DNA from 4 places in the Streptomyces sp. NPDC008137 genome. Region 3 is predicted to be linked to each of the others. Evidence: riboswitches for the same ligand, from Rfam matches in the RefSeq annotation. Region 3 holds a riboswitch; each other region holds the start of a gene.
What was found. Region 3 has a riboswitch for cyclic di-AMP ahead of ACFZBT_RS34695 (peptidoglycan DD-metalloendopeptidase family protein). Riboswitches for the same ligand answer to the same signal wherever they lie in the genome.
Positions count from the first base shown of each region.

Region 1 (5,576 bases), on a different contig from region 3:
GTCGGCGTCACCCACCACGCACAGCTCGGCGGGCGGCAGGTCGTCCGCGCTGGGCGGTACGTCGACGGGGTGCTCGGAGGTGCCCACGAGCTCCCGGACGAGGGCGTACTGGGCGTGGTTGGTGTCCTGGTACTCGTCCACGAGGACGTGGCGGAAGCGGCGGCGGTAGTGCTCGGCGACGTCCGGGAAGGCGCGCAGCAGGTTGACCGTCGTCATGATCAGGTCGTCGAAGTCGAGGGCGTTCGCCTCGCGCAGCCGTGACTGGTACATCGCGTAGGCCTGGGCGAGGGTCTTCTCGAAGCCGTCGCCTGCCTGGGCGGCGAAGTCCTCCTCGTCGATCAGCTCGTTCTTCAGATTGCTGATCTTGGCGCTGAAGGACTTCGGCGGGAAGCGCTTGGGGTCGAGGTCCAGGTCGCGGCAGACCAGGGCCATCAGGCGCTTGGAGTCGGCGGCGTCGTAGATCGAGAAGCTGGATGTGAAGCCGAGCTTCTTGCTCTCCCGGCGCAGGATGCGCACGCAGGCGCTGTGGAACGTCATCACCCACATGGCGTTCACGCGCGGGCCGACGAGCTGCTCGACGCGCTCCTTCATCTCGCCGGCGGCCTTGTTGGTGAAGGTGATGGCGAGGATCTGGCCCGGGTGGACGTCCCGCTCGGCGAGCAGGTGGGCGATGCGGTGTGTGAGCACGCGGGTCTTGCCGGAGCCGGCGCCGGCCACGATGAGCAGCGGGGAGCCGGAGTGCGTGACGGCGGCGCGCTGGTTGTCGTTCAGACCCTCCAGGAGCGCGGCGGCGTCCACCGGCGGGCGCGCGGCGCCGTCCCGGTAGTAGGCGTCGCGGTCCGGCGGCGCGTCGAACTTCCCGCCGAACAGATCGTCCGGAACGGACTCCGGCACATGATCGTCCTCGGGCGGCGGCGGGGGCTCGTCCGCGGGGCCCCGCTGGGCCTGGAGGTCCGCCAGGAAGCTGTCGTCAAAGAGGCTGCTCATCGCTCTCCGAGTCTAGGGCGCCCCACTGACAGCCCGCCCCCGCCCTGAGAACATCGCCGAAAGGACCCCCCTGTCACCCTCCAGGAGCACGTGACCACAGGCCGCTACGGCTTCACAATTGCGTATGAACAGTGCCCAACCCCCCTCGAACGATCACTCTCGGCGACGCTCATGAGCAAGGTCACGGAAATGTATCGGGCATATCACCCATCAACCTTCACAAGGGCCACACGAGTTGGCTACCGTGCGAGGAGGTCACACGACCCCCACCGGCGAACGTCGCCGGGCCGCGTGGCCTCCGCCGAGTCAGGCGTGCCGCACGGCAGCCAGAGCCGGGGACCCAACCGAGACCCCGGGGTGAATCGGCCCGACTCCTTTTCCGGAGAAGGCCGTAGGGCAACCCTTCCGAAGCACCCGCCCGAACCCGACAGCTAACCCGGTAGGCGGAGCATGGAAGGAGTCGCCTCCCTTGGCGTCGCACCGCAAGTCGCGTCCTACGGGTTCGCGCGTTGCAGGCATACGGACCCCCGCCCTCGCGACGGCGGCCCTCACCTCCGTGGCCCTGCTGTCCCAGTCGGCCAACGCCGCCCCCGAGGCCGACGACAAGCCCAGCCTGGAGGAAGTCGAGAAGAAGGTCGACGACCTCTACCGTCAGGCCGGGTCCGCGACCGAGAAGTACAACGGGGCCAAGGAGAAGACCGCGAAGCAGCGCAAGCGCGTCGACACCCTCCTCGACGACGTCGCCCAGCGCACCCAGAAGCTCAACGAGGCGCGGGAGGAGCTGGGCACCTTCGCCGCAGCCCAGTACCGCACCGGCGCCTCCACCCCGGACACGGCGACGTTCCTGCTCGCGGACACCCCGCAGGACTACTTCGACCAGACCCAGCTGATGGACCGGATGACCGGCCGTCAGAAGGTGGCCGTCGACGACTACATCACTCAGCAGTCAGAGACGATGGAGAAGCGTCAGGAGGCCGCCCAGAGCCTCGAGACGCTCACCGAGTCGCAGGGCGACCTGAAGACGGCCAAGGCGACCGTCCAGAGGAAGCTCGCTGACGCGCGCGAGCTGCTGTCGAAGCTGACCGCCGAGGAGAAGGCACGGCTCGCGGCGATCGAGAAGGAGAAGCAGCAGGAGGCCGCCCGCAAGGCCGCCGAGCTGGCCCGGCAGCAGGCCGAGCAGCAGAAGGAGCAGGAAGCCGCCCAGCAGGAGGCCGCCCAGCAGCACGACAGCGGCTCCTCCTCGTCCGCGGGTTCGTCGTCCACCGCGCCCGACTCCTCGTACGCCACCAAGGCCGACAAGGCGCTCGCCTTCGCCCGCGCCCAGATCGGCAAGCCGTATGTCTGGGGCGCCACCGGCCCCGGCTCCTACGACTGCTCCGGCATCACCCAGGCCGCCTGGAAGGCCGCCGGGGTGACCCTGCCACGCACGACGTACGACCAGGTCAACGCCGGCACCACGGTCCCGCTGGCCGACGCCCGGCCCGGTGACCTGGTCTTCTTCTACGACGATGTCACCCACGTCGGCATCTACATCGGCAACGGCATGATGATCCACGCTCCGAAGCCCGGCACGTACGTGCGCGAGGAGTCGATCTACTACGACGGCGAGTCGTCGATCCACAGCGTGGTGCGGCCGGCCTGACGGGTCTCGCAGGTTTTTGGGACCCCGCGCGCGTGGCCTGCCCGTAACGCGCGCGGGGCCTCCTAGCATCGGCCCCATGCCCGGCCCCTCCCCCTCCGTCGCCTGGTGGGCGCAGCGTGCTCCGGCGGCCAGCGCTGCCGTGCTGGCGACCGGCACCCTGTCGGTCGGTCTTGATCTGGCGGGGTACGAGGTCCTCTCACGCATCACCCTGGGTCTGGCCTGCGCGGTCTGGCTGCTGTTCGCCGCGGACTTCACAGTGCGGCTGCTGCGGGCCGGGACCAGGTGGCGGGCGTACACGCGCAGGCCGGGCGTCCTCGAGAGCGTGACGACGACCGCCCTCACCACCGTGGCGGCGACGGCTGTCCTGGGCACCGCCTTGTCGGCGGCCGGCTCAGAGGCTCTGGCCGTGACGCTGCTGGTGCTCGCCGTACTGCTCTGGCCGGTGCCGCTGGTCCTCGTCCCGCAGGGCGGGGAGCCGCGCGGGCCCGGGACGGTGTTCGCGCGCTGCATGGCCACGCAGGGGCTCGCCGTGCTGGGTGCCACGCTGGCCGCGGCCGAGTCGGAGGCGTGGCTCGCGCACGCGGCGCTGGTGCTGTTCTGGCTGGGGCTGGTGCTGTACGTCCTCGCCCTGGTCCGTTTCGATGTGCGCCAGGTGGCCGAGGGGGTCGGCGATCACTGGCTCGCGGGCGGGGCGCTCGCCCTTTCGGCGCTCGCCGGGGCGCGGCTGATCAGCGCCGACAGCGCGCGTCTGTACCTGTGGAACGAGGACGACCGGGACGTCCTGCGCACCGTGACCGTCGCGCTGCTCGTGCTCGCGCTGGTCTGCTACGCCGTTCTGCTCGCCGCCGAGTTCCTGTGGCCCCGGCCCCGCCATGACGTCCGCCGCTGGGCGACCGTGTTCACCTGGGCCAAGACGGGGACGGCGGCGCTGGCCGTGGCCGTCGCCCTCGACGTCTCCTGGCTCGACGGGTTCGGGGAGGCGCTGTTGTGGATCGCGGTGGCCGCGTGGCTCGTGGCCGCCGTGTGGACGGCGGCCTCGGCCTGGTCCGGTGCCGGGTCCGGTGCCCGGCCCGGGCGACGGGTCAGGTCCAGAGCACGGCGATGAAGATGTTCGCCGTGGTCAGCAGCCCCACCAGGCCGAACAGGCCCTTGTCCACCTTCTCGTCGTCCCGTTTCACGTAGACCAGGCCGAGGATCACGATCAGCAGGGCCAGCTTCACGCCGATCTTGATGTTGTTCACGGACTGGTCGTCGGCCTGGTTGAGGCCGACCAGGATCACACCGGTGACCAGCATCGTCAGCGCGCCGTGCAGCATCGCCGGGGTGTAGCGGGCGGTGCCCTCGCCCATCGCCTTCATCTGGGTGAGGAAGCCGCCCAGGAGCGAGGCGATGCCGATGATGTGGAGGCCGACGAAGAGGTGGATGAGAACGTCCATGAGGCCGGAGCCTAATCAGGGGGTCCGATCCGCCCGGCACCGGCCCACCGATGCATATATGCGCCCCATAGCACCTGATCACCGACACTCGCCCAGGAAATCGACACATCGGTCATCACGCTGAGTTAAGGCGACGGCGCCAGGACGGGATCGCGGTCGCATACGGTCACCGTCGGTCCTCTCGGGACAGTTCCGCGCACCGGCCACGGGCCCGCCAGGGCGAGGTTTAGCGTCCTGCTCCAGGTGACCGGCTCCCCACCGCCGCCCGGGCCAGGGGCGGCAGTCGGGCACCACCGCCAGAAGGTCCGGCGGCGGCCCGCTTCCCCTGTGCGGGCCGTCGCCGGACGCGCAGGCCGCCCGTCCGCTCCCCACGGCGGCCGTCGCACGCCCTGGCGGCCGCAGGAAAGGACGTGGCTCCCCAGGTGGCAGCGCACCGCAAGCCCCGACAGCGCACCGCGAGCGGCAACACGGCCCGTACGGCCGCCACGATCGCGCTCGCCGGCGCGGCGACCGCGACGGGTTTCGACGGAACCGGGCACGCCGAACCGCAGCTCACCCCCGGCCAGGTCAAGGCCAAGGTGGACGAGCTGTACCAGGAAGCGGAGGTCGCCACCGAGAAGTACAACGGCGCGAAGGAGAAGGCCGACGCCGCCGGAGAGCGGTTCAGGAAGCTCCAGGACCAGGCGGCTCGCAAGGAGGAACGGCTCGCCTCGGCCCGCGACGCCCTGGGCTCGGTCGCCGCCGCGCAGTACCGGGACGGCGGCATCGACCCCGCCCTCCGGCTCGCCCTGTCCGACGACCCCGACCGGTACCTCGAGAACGCCGAGTTCGTGGAGCGGGCCGGCAACCGGCAGAAGTCCGCCGTCGCGGGCGTGCGCAAGCAGCTCCGGGAGATCGAGCAGCTGCGTGGTGCCGCCCACATCGAGCTGACGTCCCTGAAGTCACGGCAGACGGAGCTGAAGCGGCACAAGAAGACGATCACCGGCAAGCTGGGCTCCGCTCGTCAGCTGCTGTCCCGGCTCAGCGCGCAGGAACGTGCCGCCCTGGGGCAAGGGCCGGGCGCGGACCGCGCCTCACGCTCCTCGACGGGCCTCCGGGACACCCTGACGGCCCCCGGTTCCGCCGCCTCCCAAGCGCCCAACGCCCGCGCGGCCGCCGCCGTCTCCTACGCCTATCAGAAGCTCGGCAGTCCCTACGTCTGGGGCGCGACCGGCCCGAACGCCTTCGACTGCTCGGGCCTCGTGCAGGCCGCGTACCGCTCCGCGGGCGTCTCGCTGCCCCGCACGACGTACTCCCAGATCGCCGCCGGCCGCCGCGTCTCCCGCTCCGAACTCCTCCCCGGTGACCTGGTCTTCTACTACGCCGGTATCAGTCACGTCGGCATCTACGTGGGCAACGGGCAGATGATCCACGCCCCGAACTCATCGGCCCCGGTACGGGTCGCACCGCTGGACGAGATGCCGTACGCGGGGGCGACACGGGTGGTCTGACGGGTGGCTGACAAGCGGTCA
Region 1 is NZ_JBIBHN010000003.1:65,347-70,922, reverse strand. Features, by position in the region: gene pcrA (DNA helicase PcrA) at 1-987, opposite strand, end outside; cyclic di-AMP (ydaO/yuaA leader) riboswitch at 1,277-1,448, shown strand; gene ACFZBT_RS06310 (NlpC/P60 family protein) at 1,457-2,629, shown strand; gene ACFZBT_RS06305 (hypothetical protein) at 2,706-3,734, shown strand; gene ACFZBT_RS06300 (hypothetical protein) at 3,712-4,065, opposite strand; gene ACFZBT_RS06295 (NlpC/P60 family protein) at 4,488-5,555, shown strand.
Region 1: linked by a shared signal. The riboswitch ahead of ACFZBT_RS06310 (NlpC/P60 family protein) and the one ahead of ACFZBT_RS34695 (peptidoglycan DD-metalloendopeptidase family protein) in region 3 are both predicted to bind cyclic di-AMP.

Region 2 (5,576 bases), on a different contig from region 3:
CGTCACGGCCACCGGCTTCGCGTTCACGGAGAACATCCTCTATCTGGGCATCGCCTTCGGTACCGACCAGCTCGCCGGGCACAGCGGCATCGCCTCCGTCACGGCGGCGACCTTCTTCGTGCGGATCGTCATGTCGCCGTTCGCGCACCCGCTCTTCACGGTACTCACGGGCATCGGCTTCGGCATCGCCGCGCTCTCGGCGGACCGCCGGCACCTGCGCCGCGTCGCCTTTCCGCTCGCCGGGCTGCTGCTCGCGATGGGCATGCACGCGATGTGGAACGGCTCGTCGGCGTTCGGCGAGTACGGGTTCCTCGCCGTGTACGCGGCGTTCATGGTGCCCATCTTCGGGCTGCTGACCTGGCTGGTGATCTGGACCCGGCAGCGGGAGCTGAGGACCGTACGGGCGGAGCTGCCCGCGTACGCCGTCGCCGGCTGGCTGACCCCGGCCGAGCCGTACGCGCTCGGCTCGATGCGGGCCCGGCGGATCGCCCGCCAGTACGCCCGCCGCCACGCGGGGAAGACCGCGGCGCTGGCGGTGGCACAGTACGAAGCCTACGCGACATCTCTGGCGTTCCTGCGCCACCGGGGCCGCCGCGGCCGCGCCGGTGCCGACTTCGTCGTACGGGAACGGGAGCTTCTGGAGGAACTGTGGCGCCGCCGCGAGGCCGCCCGCCCCGCACTGGACCACGCGGCCCGGATCACGGCCCCACCCGTCCCGGTGGCGGCGCCGCCCTGGCCGGTGCACGGGGCATACGGCTACGGCCACCCGACAGGGGTGTACGGCTACGGCTATCCGACGACGCCCTACCCCGCCGCGCCGATGCCGTACCCCGCGTACAACCCGTACCGCTCGTAGCCGAGACGCCGACGGCAACCGCGGACAACTGGGCCGGTCGCCGGGGGCCGGTCGACGGCCGGTCCGGGGCAGGTCGCCCGCCCGGCTCCGGGCGTGGCGCCATCGCACGGACCGTTCCCGGCGATGCCTTCCGAGGCCGGTCGGCGCGACCGCAGGCAAGCCGGGTCTGCCGCCGGCCTTGTGCCGGGCGCCGCGGCCACAGCCCCACCGCACAGACCAGCCCCAGCGGCACGCGCCGAGAGCGGTCAGCCCGCACCCGCCGACAACACAGCCGGGGCGCTGCGCCCCAGCCGTTCAGACGGCGAGCGCGCTCACCCGGCCGGACGAAACCCCGCCGCGGCGACCGCTCAGGCCGAGGCCGCTGTGAGGCGGTCGACCTCCGGCTCCGTCAGCGTGAGCTCCCCGACCCCGACCAGTGCCGGCAGTTGCTCCACCGTGCGTGCGGACGCGATCGGGGCCGCCACCGTCGGCTGGGCCGCGAGCCAGGCCAGGGCGACCGTGGCGACGGGGACGTCGTGGGCCGCGGCGATCTCGTCGAGGGCGTGGAGGACCCGGAGGCCCCGCTCGGTCTCCAGGTGCTTGGCGGCGCCGCCGGCCCGCGCGCTGTCGACGGTCGTACCGGGCCGGTACTTGCCGGTGAGGAAGCCGGACGCGAGCGCGTAGTAGGGGACGGCCGCCAGGCCGGAGCGCTCGGCGAGGTCCTGGAGCTCGCCCTCGTAGGTGTCGCGGGAGACCAGGTTGTAGTGGGGCTGGAGCGCCACATAACGGGCGAGGCCCTCGCGGTCGGAGAACTCCAGGGAGGCCCGCAGCCGCTCCGCCGAGATGTTCGAGGCGGCGATGTGCCGCACCTTCCCGGCCTTCACCAGCTCGTCGAGCGCCCCGATGATCTCCTCCACCGGCACGTCGGGCCGGTCGAAGTGGGTGTAGTAGAGGTCGATGTAGTCGGTGCGCAGGCGGCGCAGCGAGGCGTCGGCGGCGGCCTTGATGTTGGCGGCGGACAGACCCTGGAACTCGGGGTGCTGACTGACCTTCGTGGCGACGACGACATCGGCGCGGTTGCCGCGCGCCTGAAGCCACTTGCCGAGGACGGTCTCGGACTCGCCGCCCTGGTTGCCGTCGACCCACGCCGAGTAGACGTCGGCGGTGTCGACGAAGTTGCCGCCGGCGGCGGTGTAGGCGTCGAGGACGGCGAAGGACTGTGCCTCGTCGGCGGTCCAGCCGAAGACGTTGCCGCCGAGGGCGAGCGGGAAGATCTCGAGGTCGGAGGAGCCGAGCTTGCGAAGAGAAGTCATGCCTCTCGTCAACGGCCCTACCGGAGCGGCTCATTCCAGGTCGGGAGCAAAGGTCCTGTAAACGCGCCCGCGGCGCACAGCGGGACCGCTGCCCGCAGCGCACAGCGGGACCGCAACACGCCGAGAACCGGCAGCCCTGACGTCGGGGGGTCGTCGTCAGGGCTGCCGGTGCTTCGACTGGCTTGTGGCGCTTACGGGTTGAGGCCCTTGCCCCGCAGCCACGCCGTCGGGTCGATCCCGCTGCTGGAGCCACCGGTGTGAACCTCGAGGTGCAGGTGGGCACCGGTGACGTTGCCGGTGGCACCGACTCGGCCGATGACATCACCCGTGCTGACCTTCTGGCCGACGCTGACGCCGATGGAGGACTGGTGCGCGTACCAGATCTCGGTGCCGTCATCGAGCGTGAGGACGGTCTTGTAGCCGTACGAGCCGTTCCAGCCCGCCTCGGTGATGGTGCCGCTGTGCACCGCCTTGATCGGCGTGCCCGTGGGGGCGGCGAAGTCGAGACCCGTGTGGTAGCCGGAGGACCAGTAGGCGCCGGCCTGACCGAAGGTCGAGGTGAGGGTGTAGGAGGAGGTCGGCAGCGTGAACTGCTTGGCGAGGGCGGCGAGCCGCTCGGCCTCGGCCTTCTTCTCGGCCTCCTCCTCCGCCTTCCGCTTGGCCTCGGCGGCCTTGGCCTTGGCCTCTTCCTCGGCCTTGGCCACGGCTTCCGCGGCCGCCTTCTCGGCGGCGTCGGCGGCGTCCTGCGCGGCCTTGGTGTCGATCTGGTCCTGCTGGTGCTCGACCTGGGCCATGATCCGGGCGCGCAGCGCCTCGCCTGCGCCGGAGGAGCCCTCCTCGGCCTTCGCCGTGGCCGTGCTCCCGAGACCGCTGAGCGGAGTCGAGGAACCCGCGGGGGTGTCGTCGTCCGAGATGAGGGAACCCACCGAGGGAAGGTCCGACACGGAGATGGACACCGGCGGCTTGCCGGTCTGGGCGCTGGCCATGCCGCCCGCGCCCACGGCGGCTATGACGCCGACGCCCAGGACGGTGGAGCTGCGGGCGAGACCTCCGCCGCGCTGCTTGGTGACGCGATGCCGGCCACGGACGGGACGGATGGATTCCTCGGTGGGGTTCCACTCCTGGAACGGGCCCTCGTCGGTGCGCTGACCGCCGTAGCCGAAAGTCTCGGTGTCGCGCTGGTTCCGCGCGAACGGGGCCGCGGGGGCAGGCCGGTTGGACGCCACGTGGGCGTACTCCTTTCCTTCCTTCTCGCCTACCGGGTTAGCTGACGGGTTCGGAGCAGGAAGGTCTCCTACGCGCGTATACCGACCGTGCTTCCACGGCGGTTTACGCCCGATTCACCCCAAGTGGTGGTTCCCCGGTTCCCTTTCGGGATTCGGCGCGTGCGCACGGAGCCGCCTTCTGTGACGGCTGGGACGACCGCGCTGCGTTATCGAACGTTAATAGACCCGGGGAGTGGATTCCAGCGATTCCACTTGATCATTAACCTTTTTCGTGCGGACTTACCTGGCATGACCGGCTTAAATCGGGCGAGTTGACCGCTCCGTAAGTGACCGCGGGGTATTGACGGGGTGTCAGTCGTTGCGCGGAGTGGTGTGGTTCACTCACGGAAAGTAACGGGAGTGTGGAGAACCCGAAATACACCTAGGGCCGGAACCCTTTCGGATTCCGGCCCTAGGCCTTCAGTAGCGGGGACAGGATTTGAACCTGCGACCTCTGGGTTATGAGCCCAGCGAGCTACCGAGCTGCTCCACCCCGCGTCGTTGTGATTCCAGTGTACGCCATCCGCGGGACCACTCGTGACCACCCGCCCGCTACAGCAGATGGCGGTTGGGGGCCTTGGCCCGGTGCTCGTGTTCCGGGAGGACGACGACCTCCGCGCCACCGGCCGCCAGGACCCCGCTGCCGTCGGCGTCCCGGACGAAGGTGTCCGGCTCCCGCCAGGCGGTGACCACGCGGCGGACGCCCGCGTCGAGGAGCAGCCGGGCGCAGGGTGCGGGGCGGGAGGCGCGGCGGGCGCAGGGCTCCAGGCTGCTGTAGACCGTGGCGGTGGCGAGGCGCGGGTCGGACGGGTCGAGCTTCGCCAGGGCCGCCTCCTCGGCATGCGCGAGAGGGTCGCCGCCCTCGCGGGAGTGGCCGCGGGCCAGTTCCGTGCCGTCGGCCGCGACCACCACCGCGCCCACGCTGAACGCCGTGTCCGACGGCGGGCAGAGGTCCGCCAGTTCGCAGGCGAGGGCCAGCCAGTGATGGTCGGCCGCGGCGGGGAGGTGGCCGGTGCCCGGGGCGGTGGGTTCGTAGCGCATGAGGACCACGTCCTCGATCCGCCGTGTCTCCAGCAGCCGGAGCCGGCCGCCCTGGTAGCCGCCGGGCCCGAAGAGGCGGGGCGCCTTCGGATCGCCCACGAAGAGCGGGGCGAGGACCAGCTGGAGTTCGTCGGCGAGGCCCTGGGTGAGGAGCTGGGTGTGGATGAGGCCGCCGCCCTCGACCATGAGCCGTCGCACACCCCGTACGTCGTGCAGGTGGGTGAGGAGCCGGCGCCAGTCGAGGTCGGTGCCGAGGGCCACCACGTCGGTGGCGAGGCCGAGGGCCCGGGCACGCTCGGCGCCCTGGTCGGTCGTGTAGAGGACCTTCTCGCCGCCGGTGTGCCAGAAGCGTGCCTCGGGGTCGAGGTCGCCGGTGCCGCTGACGGTGACCTTGAGGGGATATTCGGGTCGGCCGGCGGCCGTACGGGCGGCGCGGCGCTCCTCCGAGTTGACCAGCAGGCGCGGGTTGTCGGCGCGGATGGTGCCGGCGCCGACCAGGATCGCGTCGACGGACGCCCGGACCTCGTCGACCCGGTCGAAGTCGGCCGGGCCGGACAGCAGCAGGCGTTCGGGCCCGGTGTCGTCCAGGTAGCCGTCGAGGGAGACGGCGGCGGACAGCAGGACGTACGGGTGAGGCATCGACGCTCCCCGGTCGGATGGGACGGCGGACCGGCGGGACCTATGGCGTGTCCCGCCGGGGTCTTGGTTCAAGTTTGAAACAAACCTACACTGGCGGCATGACGACTCGCTGGCTCACCCCCGAGGAGCAACGCGCCTGGCGCGCGTACATCGCCTCCTCGCTGCTCCTGGAGGACGCGATCGACCGGCAGCTCCAGCAGGACGCCGGCATGCCGCACCTTTACTACTCCATCCTGTCCGTCCTCTCGGAGTCCCCCGAACAGCGCCTGCGCATGACCGATCTCGCCGAGCGGCTGAAGATCACGCGCAGCCGCCTGACGTACGCGGTGACCCGGCTGGAGAAGGACGGCATGCTGCGGCGCGAGGCCTGCCGGTACGACAAGCGGGGCAGCATCGCCGCGCTGACCGAGGCGGGGTTCGCCGTACTGGAGCGGGCGGCGCCCGGGCATGTCGAGACCGTGCGGAGTTTCGTGTTCGACCGGC
Region 2 is NZ_JBIBHN010000009.1:16,407-21,982, forward strand. Features, by position in the region: gene ACFZBT_RS16820 (PrsW family glutamic-type intramembrane protease) at 1-856, shown strand, start outside; gene ACFZBT_RS16825 (aldo/keto reductase) at 1,204-2,148, opposite strand; gene ACFZBT_RS16830 (peptidoglycan DD-metalloendopeptidase family protein) at 2,340-3,374, opposite strand; cyclic di-AMP (ydaO/yuaA leader) riboswitch at 3,386-3,542, opposite strand; tRNA gene ACFZBT_RS16835 (tRNA-Met) at 3,838-3,911, opposite strand; gene ACFZBT_RS16840 (dihydrofolate reductase family protein) at 3,966-5,093, opposite strand; gene ACFZBT_RS16845 (MarR family transcriptional regulator) at 5,192-5,576, shown strand, end outside.
Region 2: linked by a shared signal. The riboswitch ahead of ACFZBT_RS16830 (peptidoglycan DD-metalloendopeptidase family protein) and the one ahead of ACFZBT_RS34695 (peptidoglycan DD-metalloendopeptidase family protein) in region 3 are both predicted to bind cyclic di-AMP.

Region 3 (5,576 bases):
TCACCGGTCGCGTGCGCGAGGTGGCCGCTGCGGAAGAGCACCCCCTGCCGCACTCGCCGTCCGTCCACGGTCGGCAGCCCGCCCACATCACGGAAGTTGCGCACTGCGGCCAGTTCGGGTTCGGTCGACGGGACCTGCTGCGTCACGGGGGCTCCTCCCACACGGCGCCGTCGGCGCGGCTCGTCGACGGGCACCACTCGACGATACGACATGCCTGCCAGGGGCAATGAGTTGTCCACAGGCGTTGCCGGGAGCCCCCGAAGCCCTTGATGATGTTCGTGCCTGGTCGCACCTGGTCGGGCTTGTTCGAATCTGTGAGGGCTTGATGCTGGAGATCTCCGAAGACGGTCGTACATGGGTGCTCTCGGGACCGGCCAGCAGTTACGCCGTCCATGTCACCGACCGGGACGAGCTGCTGCACCTGCACTGGGGTGCCCGGATCGGCCTCGCCGACGCCGAGGCCCTGGCCGTCCGTCCGCTGCCGGACTACTGGGCCTTCGAGTCCCCGCTCGACGGGCGCGAGGAGTATCCGGTCGAGGGCGGCCCCCGCTTCGCCCGGCCCGCCCTGTCCGTGCGCACCGCCGAGCGCCGCGGCACCGAGTGGTCGTACGAGGGCCACGACGCCGGGGACGCCGACGGCGGCGACGGCGGCGAGCTGCGGCTCCGCTTCCGTGACGGCGACCTGGCCGTCACGCTGCACTACCGGATGCGTTACTCGGCCGATGTCGTCGAGCGCTGGGTCACCCTGGAGAACCAGGGGCCGGACGTCGAGGTGCTGCGCGCAGACTCCGCCACCTGGACCCTGCCCGACCGCGACACCTGGCGGCTGTCCCAGCTGCACGGCCGCTGGGGCGCCGAGTCCCGGCTGACGCGCTCCGCCCTCACCTACGGCGAGAAGGTCATCGGCAGCCGCCGCGGCCACACGTCCCACCAGCATCTGCCCTGGGTCGCCCTCGACACCGACGCCACCGAGGAGCGCGGGGAGGTCTACGGCTGCGCCCTCGGGTGGTCCGGTTCCTGGCGGATGGCGGTCGCCCAACTCCCCGACGCGCGCGTGCAGATCACCGGCGGGGCCGGGTACGACGACTCGGGCCTGCTGATGCTGGGCACGGGCGAGTCGTACACCACCCCCGTCTTCGCCGGGCTCTGGAGCGACGGCGGCTTCGGCGGGGCGAGCCGTGCCTGGCACGCCTGGCAGCGCACCCATGTCGTCCCGGACGCGGACCGGGACCGGCCGGTGCTGTTCAACTCCTGGGAGGCCACCGAGTTCGACATCTCGCAGGAGCAGCAGCGGGCGCTCGCCGAGCGGGCCGCCGCCATGGGTGTCGAGCTGTTCGTGGTCGACGACGGCTGGTTCGGGTCCCGGACCAGCGACCGGGCCGGGCTCGGTGACTGGACGCCCAATCCCGACCGCTTCCCGGGCGGGCTGAAGCCGCTCGCCGACCATGTGCACGGCCTCGGTATGCGGTTCGGGATCTGGGTCGAGCCGGAGATGGTCAACGCGGACAGCGACCTGTACCGCGCGCATCCCGACTGGGTGCAGTACCAATCGGGACGAAAGCGGACGGAGTTCCGTAATCAGCTCGTACTGAACCTGGCTCGCGAGGACGTCCAGGAGTATCTGTGGGAGCAGCTCGACGGGCTGCTCTCCAGTGCGCCGATCGATTACGTCAAGTGGGACTTCAATCGCTGCTTCAGCGACGCCGGGTGGCCGGACGACTCGTACCCGCAGCGGCTCTGGGTCGACCACGTCCACGCCCTGTACGCCCTGCTGGACCGGCTTCGGGCGGCCCACCCCGGGGTGGCCTTCGAGTCCTGCTCGGGCGGTGGCGGCCGGATCGACCTCGGGGTGCTGGGCCGCACGGACCAGGTGTGGACCTCCGACAACACCGACCCGCTCGACCGGCTCGCCATCCAGCACGGCTTCAGCCAGATCCATCCGGCCCGGGTCATGGCCGCCTGGGTCACCGACAGTCCGAACGCCATGCTCAGCCAGCGGGCCAGCTCCCTGCGGTTCCGGTTTGTCAGCGCGATGGCCGGGGTGCTCGGGGTGGGCGGCGACCTCACGCGGTGGACGCCGGAGGAGCTCGCCGAGGCGCGGGAGTGGGTCCGGCTCTACAAGGAGATCCGGCCCGTGGTGCAGCGCGGGGACCTGTACCGCCTGCGGCCCCCGGAGGGCGGCCTGAGCGCGGTGCAGTACGTCCTCGGCGACGAGACCGTCGTCCTCGCCTGGCTCCAGGCGCAGCGCTACGGCGAGCCCGTTCCGGCGCTCCGGCTGCGGGGGCTCGACCTGGCAGCGGCGTACGAATGCCTCGAAACGGGCGAAGTTCACCGAGGGGCCGTACTCGCTCATCACGGACTGCGGGTCGGCCTGCGCGGGGATTTGGATGCCGCAGTCATCCGCCTGCGTAAGTAGCCGTTCTGTCCGAATCTGGCGATTAGGGAACTTAAAGCATTTCAGGTGTTTCGGTATAACGTGCCCCGATCGTAAAGGAGATGGGGTCGGGGTGCGTGACCATCGTCATATTCGTGACGATGTATTGTCGTCATGTTCACGTAATTCTCGCGCTATTCAGGGGCATTGAGGAAAAACAGAGATCGCGAATCCACGCTCGGTGACGGGAAATGTGCCGACGGGTCAAGAAAAACGCTCTCACAGGCAACCGCAAGCTTGTCCCATTGCGTCTCGGTCGCTTACGTTCCACACCAATCCGGACGGACGCCTAATCCTGCCGCCGCCCGGAGCCCGCACACACTGACCCGTGTATGGCAGGAGCGGGGGACCCACAGGTAAGACGCCTGTTCCGGTTCCCGGAACGGCTTGGGGTACAGCCGCACTTCGGCGCGGCCGGGCATCTCCAGCCCGCACCCGACAGCTCACCTCGCAGGCGCCGGAGAGGAATCCGCCATGCCCGCGAAGGGTAAGCACCGCCGCCCGAAGTCCCAGCGTTTCACCCGTTCCATAGCCGTCGCCGGAACCGGCGGGGCCGCCCTCGCCCTTCCGCTCATGGGGGCCGCAGGCGCCCATGCCGCGACCCCGCAGTCGACCCCGGAAAAGGCCGTCCAGGCCGCTCCGGCCGCCGGGGAGAAGGCCGCCGAAAAGGCCACGGGCGCCCACACGTACACCGTGAAGGCCGGCGACTATCTCGCGAAGATCGCCGACGACCAGAACGTCAGCGGCGGCTGGAAGAAGCTCTACGCCGACAACCGTGACGTGGTCGGTGCCGACCCGTCGCTGATCCACCCGGGCCTGAAGCTCTCGGTCGGCAAGAAGGCGGAGAGCGCGCCCAAGACGCAGTCGTCCGCGCCCAAGGCGGCCGAGAAGCCGAAGGCATCGGCCGAGAAGTCGTCCGCATCCGAGGCGTCCTCGAAGGCCGGCGCCGCCGCGAAGCCCGCCGCCGCCAAGCCCGCCGCCGAGGCCTCCGGCTTCAGCCTCCCGGTCGCCGGCGCCTCCGTCGGTACGCCGTACCACATGTCCGGAAGCATGTGGTCCAGCGGCTACCACACCGGTGTCGACTTCGTCGTCCCGACCGGCACCTCTCTCAAGGCCGTCGGCGCGGGCACGGTCGTCTCCGCCGGCTGGGGCGGCGCGTACGGCAACCAGGTCGTCATCCAGCTCGAGGACGGCAAGTACGCGCAGTACGCCCACCTGTCCCAGCTCTCCGTCTCGGCCGGCCAGACCGTGACGGCCGGACAGCAGATCGGGCTGTCCGGTGCGACCGGCAACGTGACCGGACCGCACCTGCACTTCGAGATCCGCACCTCGCCCGACTACGGCTCGGACGTGGACCCGGTCGCCTACCTGCGCTCGCACGGCGTCTCCGTGGGCTGACCGACCGCACGACCACCTGCCTGACACGCGGCCGAAGGCCGGACCCCGATCCCCGGGTCCGGCCTTCGGTGTGCGCGCATCCGCGGGTCGGCTCAAGGGATCGACAGGGGGCGGCAGTTGGGACACAGTGATCCCGTCGTGAGTGCAAGCGCTTTCCGAAGGAGTCGTGTCCCGTGCCGACCACCCGCAGAACGTTCGGAGCCCTGGCCGCCGGAGCCGCCCTGGCCGCCCTCGCCCCGGCGGCGGCCGCGAACGCCGCGCCCTTTCACCGCCGCCTCATCGCTCACGACGACTTCTGTCACGGCCTCGCCCGGTGGACGGCCGAACTTCAGGACGGCGGCGCTGTCACCGCCTCGCGCGGCGTGCTGGAGATCGACGTGCCCGGCGGAGCGACCGTCTGGTTCAGACGGCGTCTCGAAGCGCCGTACGTCCTGGAGTACACCGCCACGCCCGTCTCCGAGGGTGGGGTCAACGACCGGGTCTCGGACCTCAACAACTTCTGGAACGCGACCGACGTCCGCTCCCCGGAGGACCTCTTCGCGACGCCGCGTGGCGGGGCGCTGGAGGAGTACGACCATCTGACGACGTACTACGCCGGGTACGGCGCCAACTACAACACCACGACCAGGCTGCGGCGTTACGTGGGTCAGGCCGGTGTGCGTCCCCTGATCCACGACTACACCGAGCCGCTCCTGGTCCCGGGTGAGCCGAACCGGGTCCGGATCGTCTCCGACGGGTCGACGGTGCGGTGGTGGAACAACGGGCGGCTCGTCTTCGACTACACCGATCCGCAGCCGTACACGAGCGGGCACTTCGCCTTCCGGACCGTCTGGAGCCACTTCCGGATCACGGGCTTCCGGGTCTGGCGACTGACCCCGGAACGTCCGTGAGGGGTGGTCTATTCCGGGGTTGGCGAACACTTTAGGAGTGGCTTATCTCACCGCCCGTCAACCCTTTCCTACGGTCGCGTAGGTCACATTCGAGGGTGAATCATGAACGGCTGTGGCAGACGATTCGAAGAGTGACGGCAGAGCAGTGATCGGGTCGTACGTGGCGCTGGGGGACAGCTTCACCGAGGGCGTCGGCGATCCCGGCCCCGACGGGGCGTTCGTCGGCTGGGCCGACCGGTTCGCGGTGCTGCTCGCCGACCGCAGGCCCGAAGGCGACTTCCGGTACACCAATCTGGCCGTACGCGGAAAACTCCTCGACCAGATCGTGGCGAACCAGCTTCCGCGGGCCGTCGACATGGCCCCGGACCTCGTCTCCTTCTGCGCCGGGGGCAACGACATCATCCGGCCCGGCACCGACCCGGACGAGGTGGCCGAGCGGTTCGAGAGGGCCCTCGCCCAGCTGGCCGCGGTGGCCGGCACGGTGATGGTGACGACCGGGTTCGACACCCGTGGCGTGCCCGTGCTCAAGCATCTGCGCGGCAAGATCGCCACGTACAACGGGCATGTCCGGGCCATCGCCGACCGGTACGGCTGCCCGGTCCTCGACCTGTGGTCCCTGCGCAGTGTCCAGGACCGCCGGGCCTGGGACGCCGACCGGCTGCACCTGTCGCCCGAGGGGCATACTCGCGTGGCGCTCCGTGCGGGACAGGCGCTCGGACTCGACGTTCCGGCCGACCCCGAGCAGGAGTGGCCTCCGCTGCCGCCCCGCGGCACCCTCGACGTCCGGCGGGACGATGTCCACTGGGCGCGCGAGTTCCTGGTGCCGTGGATCGGGCGCCGGCTGCGCGGGGAGT
Region 3 is NZ_JBIBHN010000033.1:57,139-62,714, reverse strand. Features, by position in the region: gene ACFZBT_RS34705 (tyrosine-protein phosphatase) at 1-146, opposite strand, end outside; gene ACFZBT_RS34700 (alpha-galactosidase) at 326-2,416, shown strand; cyclic di-AMP (ydaO/yuaA leader) riboswitch at 2,744-2,904, shown strand; gene ACFZBT_RS34695 (peptidoglycan DD-metalloendopeptidase family protein) at 2,909-3,832, shown strand; gene ACFZBT_RS34690 (DUF6250 domain-containing protein) at 4,006-4,722, shown strand; gene ACFZBT_RS34685 (GDSL-type esterase/lipase family protein) at 4,868-5,576, shown strand, end outside.

Region 4 (5,576 bases), on a different contig from region 3:
CCCGCCACCGCCACCGCCGGGCGACGAACCGTCCCCTGTCTCGATCTTGACGGCTATGCCGACCAGGACGGGCACGCCCGCCAGGACGGCCAGCAGCGCGAGGGTGCGCCAGCGCCGGAAGGTCGTGGTGAGTTCGCTGCGCAGCAGCCCGAAGGTCCACAGCGGGCTCACCGGGCGTACGGCCCCCGCGGTGTCAGCCCGCGACATCGAACCCCTCCCCCGTCAGCGCCACGAACGCGTCCTCCAGCGAGGCCCGTTCGACCGTGAAGCCCCGCACCCGCACCCCGGCCGTCACCAGCGCGGCGTTGAGGTCGGCGAGGTCGTGGTCCGGTGGTTCGCCGGTCACCCGGTCGTCGGTCACGACGACGTCGCCGACGCCCTGCTCCTTCAGTACGCGGGCCGCCTCCGCCGGGTCCGGTGTGGTCACCACGAGCCGGCCGCGCGCCCCCGCTGACAGCTCGGCGACCGGGCCCTGTGTGATCAGACGGCCCTGCGCCATCACGGCCGCGTGCGTGCAGACCTGCTCGATCTCGTCGAGCAGATGGGAGGAGAGGAAGACGGTCGTGCCGTCCGAGGCCAGCTCCCGTATCAGGGTGCGGATCTCGCGCATGCCCTGCGGGTCGAGGCCGTTGGTCGGCTCGTCGAGCACGAGCAGCCGGCGCGGCTGGAGCAGGGCGGCCGCGAGGCCCAGGCGCTGTTTCATGCCCAGGGAGTACGCCTTGGCCTTCTTGCTCCCCGCGGCCGTCAGGCCCACCCGGTCCAGGGCGGCGGCGACCCGGGCCCGCCGGGTGCGCGGATCGGCGGCCGGGTCGGCCGAGTCGTACCGGACGAGGTTGTCGCGGCCGGAGAGGAAGCCGTAGAGGGCCGGGCCCTCGATGAGGGCGCCGACGCGCGGCAGCACGGCGCGGGTGGCCCGGGGCATGGGCTGCCCGAGGACCCGCGCCGTGCCGGAGGTGGCCTCGATGAGGCCCATCAGCATGCGGATGGTGGTGGTCTTGCCGGAGCCGTTGGGGCCGAGGAAGCCGAAGACGCTGCCCGCCGGGACGGTCAGGTCGAGACCGTCGACGGCGAGCTGTCCGCCGCGGTAGCGCTTGGTGAGCGCGCGGGTGGAGATGACGGGGTCTGCCGGGTCGCCGGTCTCACCCCGCGCCTCCCGCCGCTCCGATTCCGCGGCGGACGGTTCGCCCATCGGCTTCCTCGTTCTCTCTGCGTCCCGTCTGCGTCCTGTCCGCGTCCCGTGACGGCAGGACTCACTTCCCGGCGTCGGCCGCCTTCACCAGGGCGTCCTTGGTGACCAGGCCGACGTAGACCTTGCCGTCGTCCGTGATCAGGGCGTTGACCAGACGGGTCGAGAAGACCGTGCCCGAGCCGAACTTGCCGGTGACCTTGTCGCCGAGCGAGTCCATGAAGCCGCCGAGCTCGCCGGCGTCCTTGCCGGAGGGCACGCCCTCGCCGCCGGTGTCGAAGGTGGCTATGGAGTTCCAGCCCTCGCCGATGGTCTTCATGCCGTCGAGGCCCTTGCCGAGGTCCTCATCGGACTTCGGGAGGGACTTCGGGGCGTGCTCGCGTGCTTCGGCCTTGCCGAACGCCTTCTTCTCGGACGCCTTCTCCTCGAACGCCTTCTTCTCGAACGCCCTCTCCTCGGACGCCTTCTCCTCGGTGACCTTCGCCCCCTTCGGCGGGGTGAAGTCGAAGGTCGACGCGGCGGGCTCGGCGAAGTCGACCTGGGTGAACCCCGCGTCGACCACGGCGGAGCCGCCGCCCGCGGGGGTCAGCGTGAACTTCAGCGGCGTGCCCGTCTCGGCGTCCACGGCCACGGTGATCGCACCGACCGTCGAGCCGGACTGCTTCGGCTTGATGAGCAGCTTGTACGCGTCCCGGCCGGCGACCTGGGCGGTGCCGTCCACGGTCACGGAGGTCGTGTCGTCGGCGGCCTTGAGGGCCTCCTCGGCGAAGTCCTTCGGCGTGGCCGGCGGCTGCTGGTCCCTGCCGTTCTCCTTGCCGCTCTCCTTGCCGCTCTCGGCGGCCGTGCCGTGGTGGACCTCGTTCGACTTGCTGTCGTAGGCCCAGACGTCCTTGCCGTTGTGGATGATGCTGTACTCGGCGGCGTTCTCCAGCAGCGACAGCTTCTGCCGGTCCGGGCCGTCGGCCGCGACACGCAGGGTGTGCGTACCGGAGGCCAGTTCGGTGAGCTTGGCCGTCGGGTCGGCGGAGGAGCCGCCCTCGCCCTGGCTCGCGGCGCCGGACAGCAGACTGCTCTCCAGGCCGCCGAGGTCCGGAAGTCCGAGGTCCGTGCTGATCTTCACGGTGCCGGACAGCTGCTGGACGTCCGACTTCGCGATCTTCTCGATGAGCTGCTGTGCGGTGATCTTCGGGAGGTCGGGGTCACCGGAGTCGGCGAGCGCGGGGACCAGCCCGATCGTCGCGGCCGCCACCCCCATCACCGTGACCGGTACGACGTACCGCGCGGCTTTGCGCCGTCCGGAACGCTGCTCGTCGACCTCTCCGGCGGTCGTGCTGTCGTCGGATGCGTACGGTGCCATGTGTGCCCTACCTCCGTGGTCGGCGGCGGCTGTCCGTGTCGTCCACGCACTCGTCCCTGAGCCGCCATTCTCACCCGAACAGGTGAGGAGTGGTGTCTTTCCCTGGTGTCCATCTGACCAAATCGGCCAGGGCAATGCGTCAGACCCCGGACTCAACTCCACGTACTGCTGGGGTATGACACGGAGGGGCGGCTCCTCCCCCGACCCGTAGGGGACGCACGGAAAGAACCGGCTAGCCCGCCCGGTGTACCACCGCGTCGCACAGCTCCACGAGTGCCGTCTTCGCGGCGCACTCGGGCAGGGGGGCCAGCGCCGACCGGGCGTCCTGGGCGTAGCGGACGGTGTCCTTCCGGGCCTGGTCCAGCGCCGGGTGGGCGCGCAGCAGGCGCAGGGCCTCGGCGTGCCGCTGGTCGTCGGTGAGGTCGGAGTCCAGCAGCTCGCACAGGGCGATGTCGTCCGCGAGGCCGAGCCGGGCCGCCCGTTCGCGCAGCCGCAGCACCGGCATGGTGGGGATGCCCTCGCGCAGATCGGTGCCGGGCGTCTTGCCGGACTCGTGCGAGTCGGAGGCGATGTCCAGGACGTCGTCCGCGAGCTGGAAGGCGACGCCGAGCCGCTCGCCGTACTGGGTCAGCACGTCCACGGTCGTCTCGTCGGCGCCGGACATCATCGCGCCGAACCGGCACGACACGGCCACCAGCGAACCGGTCTTGCCGCCCAGCACGTCCAGGTAGTGCTCGACGGGGTCGCGGCCGTCCTGCGGTCCGGCCGTCTCCAGGATCTGCCCGGTCACCAGCCGTTCGAACGCCTCGGCCTGCACCCGCACCGCCTCCGGACCGAGGTCGGCCAGGGTGTGCGAGGCACGGGCGAAGAGGAAGTCGCCGGTGAGGACCGCGACGGAGTTGTCCCAGCGGGCGTTCGCGCTCGCGACCCCGCGGCGCACCGTCGCCTCGTCCATCACGTCGTCGTGGTACAGCGTGGCGAGGTGGGTCAGCTCCACGACGACGGCCGACGGCACGATCCCGGGCGCGTACCGGTCACCGAACTGGGCGGAGAGCATCACGAGCAGCGGACGGAACCGCTTGCCGCCGGCCCGCACCAGGTGCTGGGCGGCCTCCGTGATGAAGGGCACCTCGCTCTTGGTGGCCTCGAACAAGCCTTCCTCGACAGCCGCCAACCCGGCCTGGACATCGGCTTCCAGAGCCTGGTCCCGCACGCTCAGCCCGAACGGCCCGACGTCGGTCACGAGGGGTCTCCTGTCTGCTGTGTCTGCCGGTGATTACGCGGATTGTCGATAGGTCGCTGCCATCACTCGAGTCAGCGTATCCGGTCACGTTTCGATCACTGCCAGCGCCCATGGTTACAGGCCGGGTGGTATCTGATCACGACCGTTATGTTTTCGATCGGGCCATAAGAACAGACATTTGTCGACTTACCAGCCGATAGTGAGATATTCACGATTTGCCATGACGATTGAGCAAATTACCTTTGACGGTAATTGCCCCACAGGCTTGTGATCAGTGAGTTGAATCACGTTAACCCCTTTGTCGCGCCACCCCGGCATCGACCCGTACCTCCTTCAGTCGAACGCCAGTTGAGCCTTGGCTCTCGCAAAGGATCAAGCGGACCGAACGCCCCTGACCAAGGTCAACCGCGCGATATGTGACTCCGGCGCTTGTTCCCGACATGTGCTCTCGCATACGTTCCCGGCCTGTCCGGCGGACGCCGAATCCTGCCGCCGCCCGGACCCCCACACGAACCGACTCACTCACGCAGGGCAGGAGCGGGGGACCCAGGTAAGTCGCCGTCCGCACAGCGGCACGGCTCGGGGTGAAGCCGCGTACGGCAGTACACCGCCGTACGCGGCCGGGCACCTCCCGGCCCGAACCCGACAGCTCACCTCGCAGGCGCCGGAGAGGAATTTCGCCATGGCCGGACGAGGCAAGCACCGTCGCCCCAGAACCAACCCGCTCTCCCGAGGTGTCGCGATCGCCGGCACCGGCGGAGCGGCACTGACCCTCCCGCTGCTCGGAACCACCATCGCCAGCGCCGCCGAGGCGCCGCAGAGCGCACCCGCCGTCGCGCAGTCCGTGGACCGGGCGGCCCAGCCCAAGTCGCTCACGTACACCGTGACCAAGGGCGACACGCTCTACCGCATAGCGGACAAGTACGACGTCGCGGGCGGCTGGAAGAAGCTCTACAAGGACAACCGCTCCGCCATCGGCGACAGCCCGAAGCTGATCCACCCGGGCCTGAAGCTGAAGGTGTCGACGACCAAGGCGGCCGCCGCCCCGAAGAAGGCGGCCAAGTCGTCCGCGGCCAAGCCGGCCGGTGGCGTCGCCAAGGCCACCCAGGCCTCCGCCAAGACCTACGCCGACAACCTCGACGGGTGGATCCGCGAGGCGCTGGACATCATGGCGCAGAAGGGCATTCCGGGGTCCTACGACGGCATCTACCGCAACGTCATGCGCGAGTCGTCCGGCAACCCCCAGGCGATCAACAACTGGGACTCCAACGCGGTCAAGGGCACCCCGTCCAAGGGTCTGCTCCAGACCATCGACCCGACGTTCCAGGCCTACCACGTGGACGGCACGTCGTGGGACCCGTACGACCCGGTCGCCAACATCACGGCGGCCTGCAACTACGCGGCCGACCGCTACGGCTCGATCGACAACGTCAACGGCCCGTACTGAGCCGCCTGGCCCAGCAGTCGCTCGAGGACGACGGCGATGCCGTCGTCCTCGTTCGACAGGGTGACCTCGTCGGCCACGGCCTTGAGTTCGGGATGGGCGTTCGCCATCGCGACGCCGTGGGCGGCCCAGTCGAACATCGGGATGTCGTTGGGCATGTCACCGAAGGCGATGGTGTCCGCCGGCCGCAGCCCCAGATGCTCGGCGGCCAGCGCCAGGCCCGTCGCCTTGGTGACGCCGCACGGCTGGAGCTCGACCGTGCCGGGCCCCGACATCGTCACCGTCGCCAGCGATCCGACCACCGAACGGGCCGTCGCCGCCAACTCGTCGTCCGACAGGGCGGGAT
Region 4 is NZ_JBIBHN010000008.1:217,898-223,473, reverse strand. Features, by position in the region: gene ACFZBT_RS16090 (ABC transporter permease) at 1-207, opposite strand, end outside; gene ACFZBT_RS16085 (ATP-binding cassette domain-containing protein) at 194-1,189, opposite strand; gene ACFZBT_RS16080 (outer membrane lipoprotein carrier protein LolA) at 1,251-2,543, opposite strand; gene ACFZBT_RS16075 (polyprenyl synthetase family protein) at 2,776-3,786, opposite strand; cyclic di-AMP (ydaO/yuaA leader) riboswitch at 4,288-4,463, shown strand; gene ACFZBT_RS16070 (LysM peptidoglycan-binding domain-containing protein) at 4,469-5,233, shown strand; gene ACFZBT_RS16065 (Cof-type HAD-IIB family hydrolase) at 5,197-5,576, opposite strand, start outside.
Region 4: linked by a shared signal. The riboswitch ahead of ACFZBT_RS16070 (LysM peptidoglycan-binding domain-containing protein) and the one ahead of ACFZBT_RS34695 (peptidoglycan DD-metalloendopeptidase family protein) in region 3 are both predicted to bind cyclic di-AMP.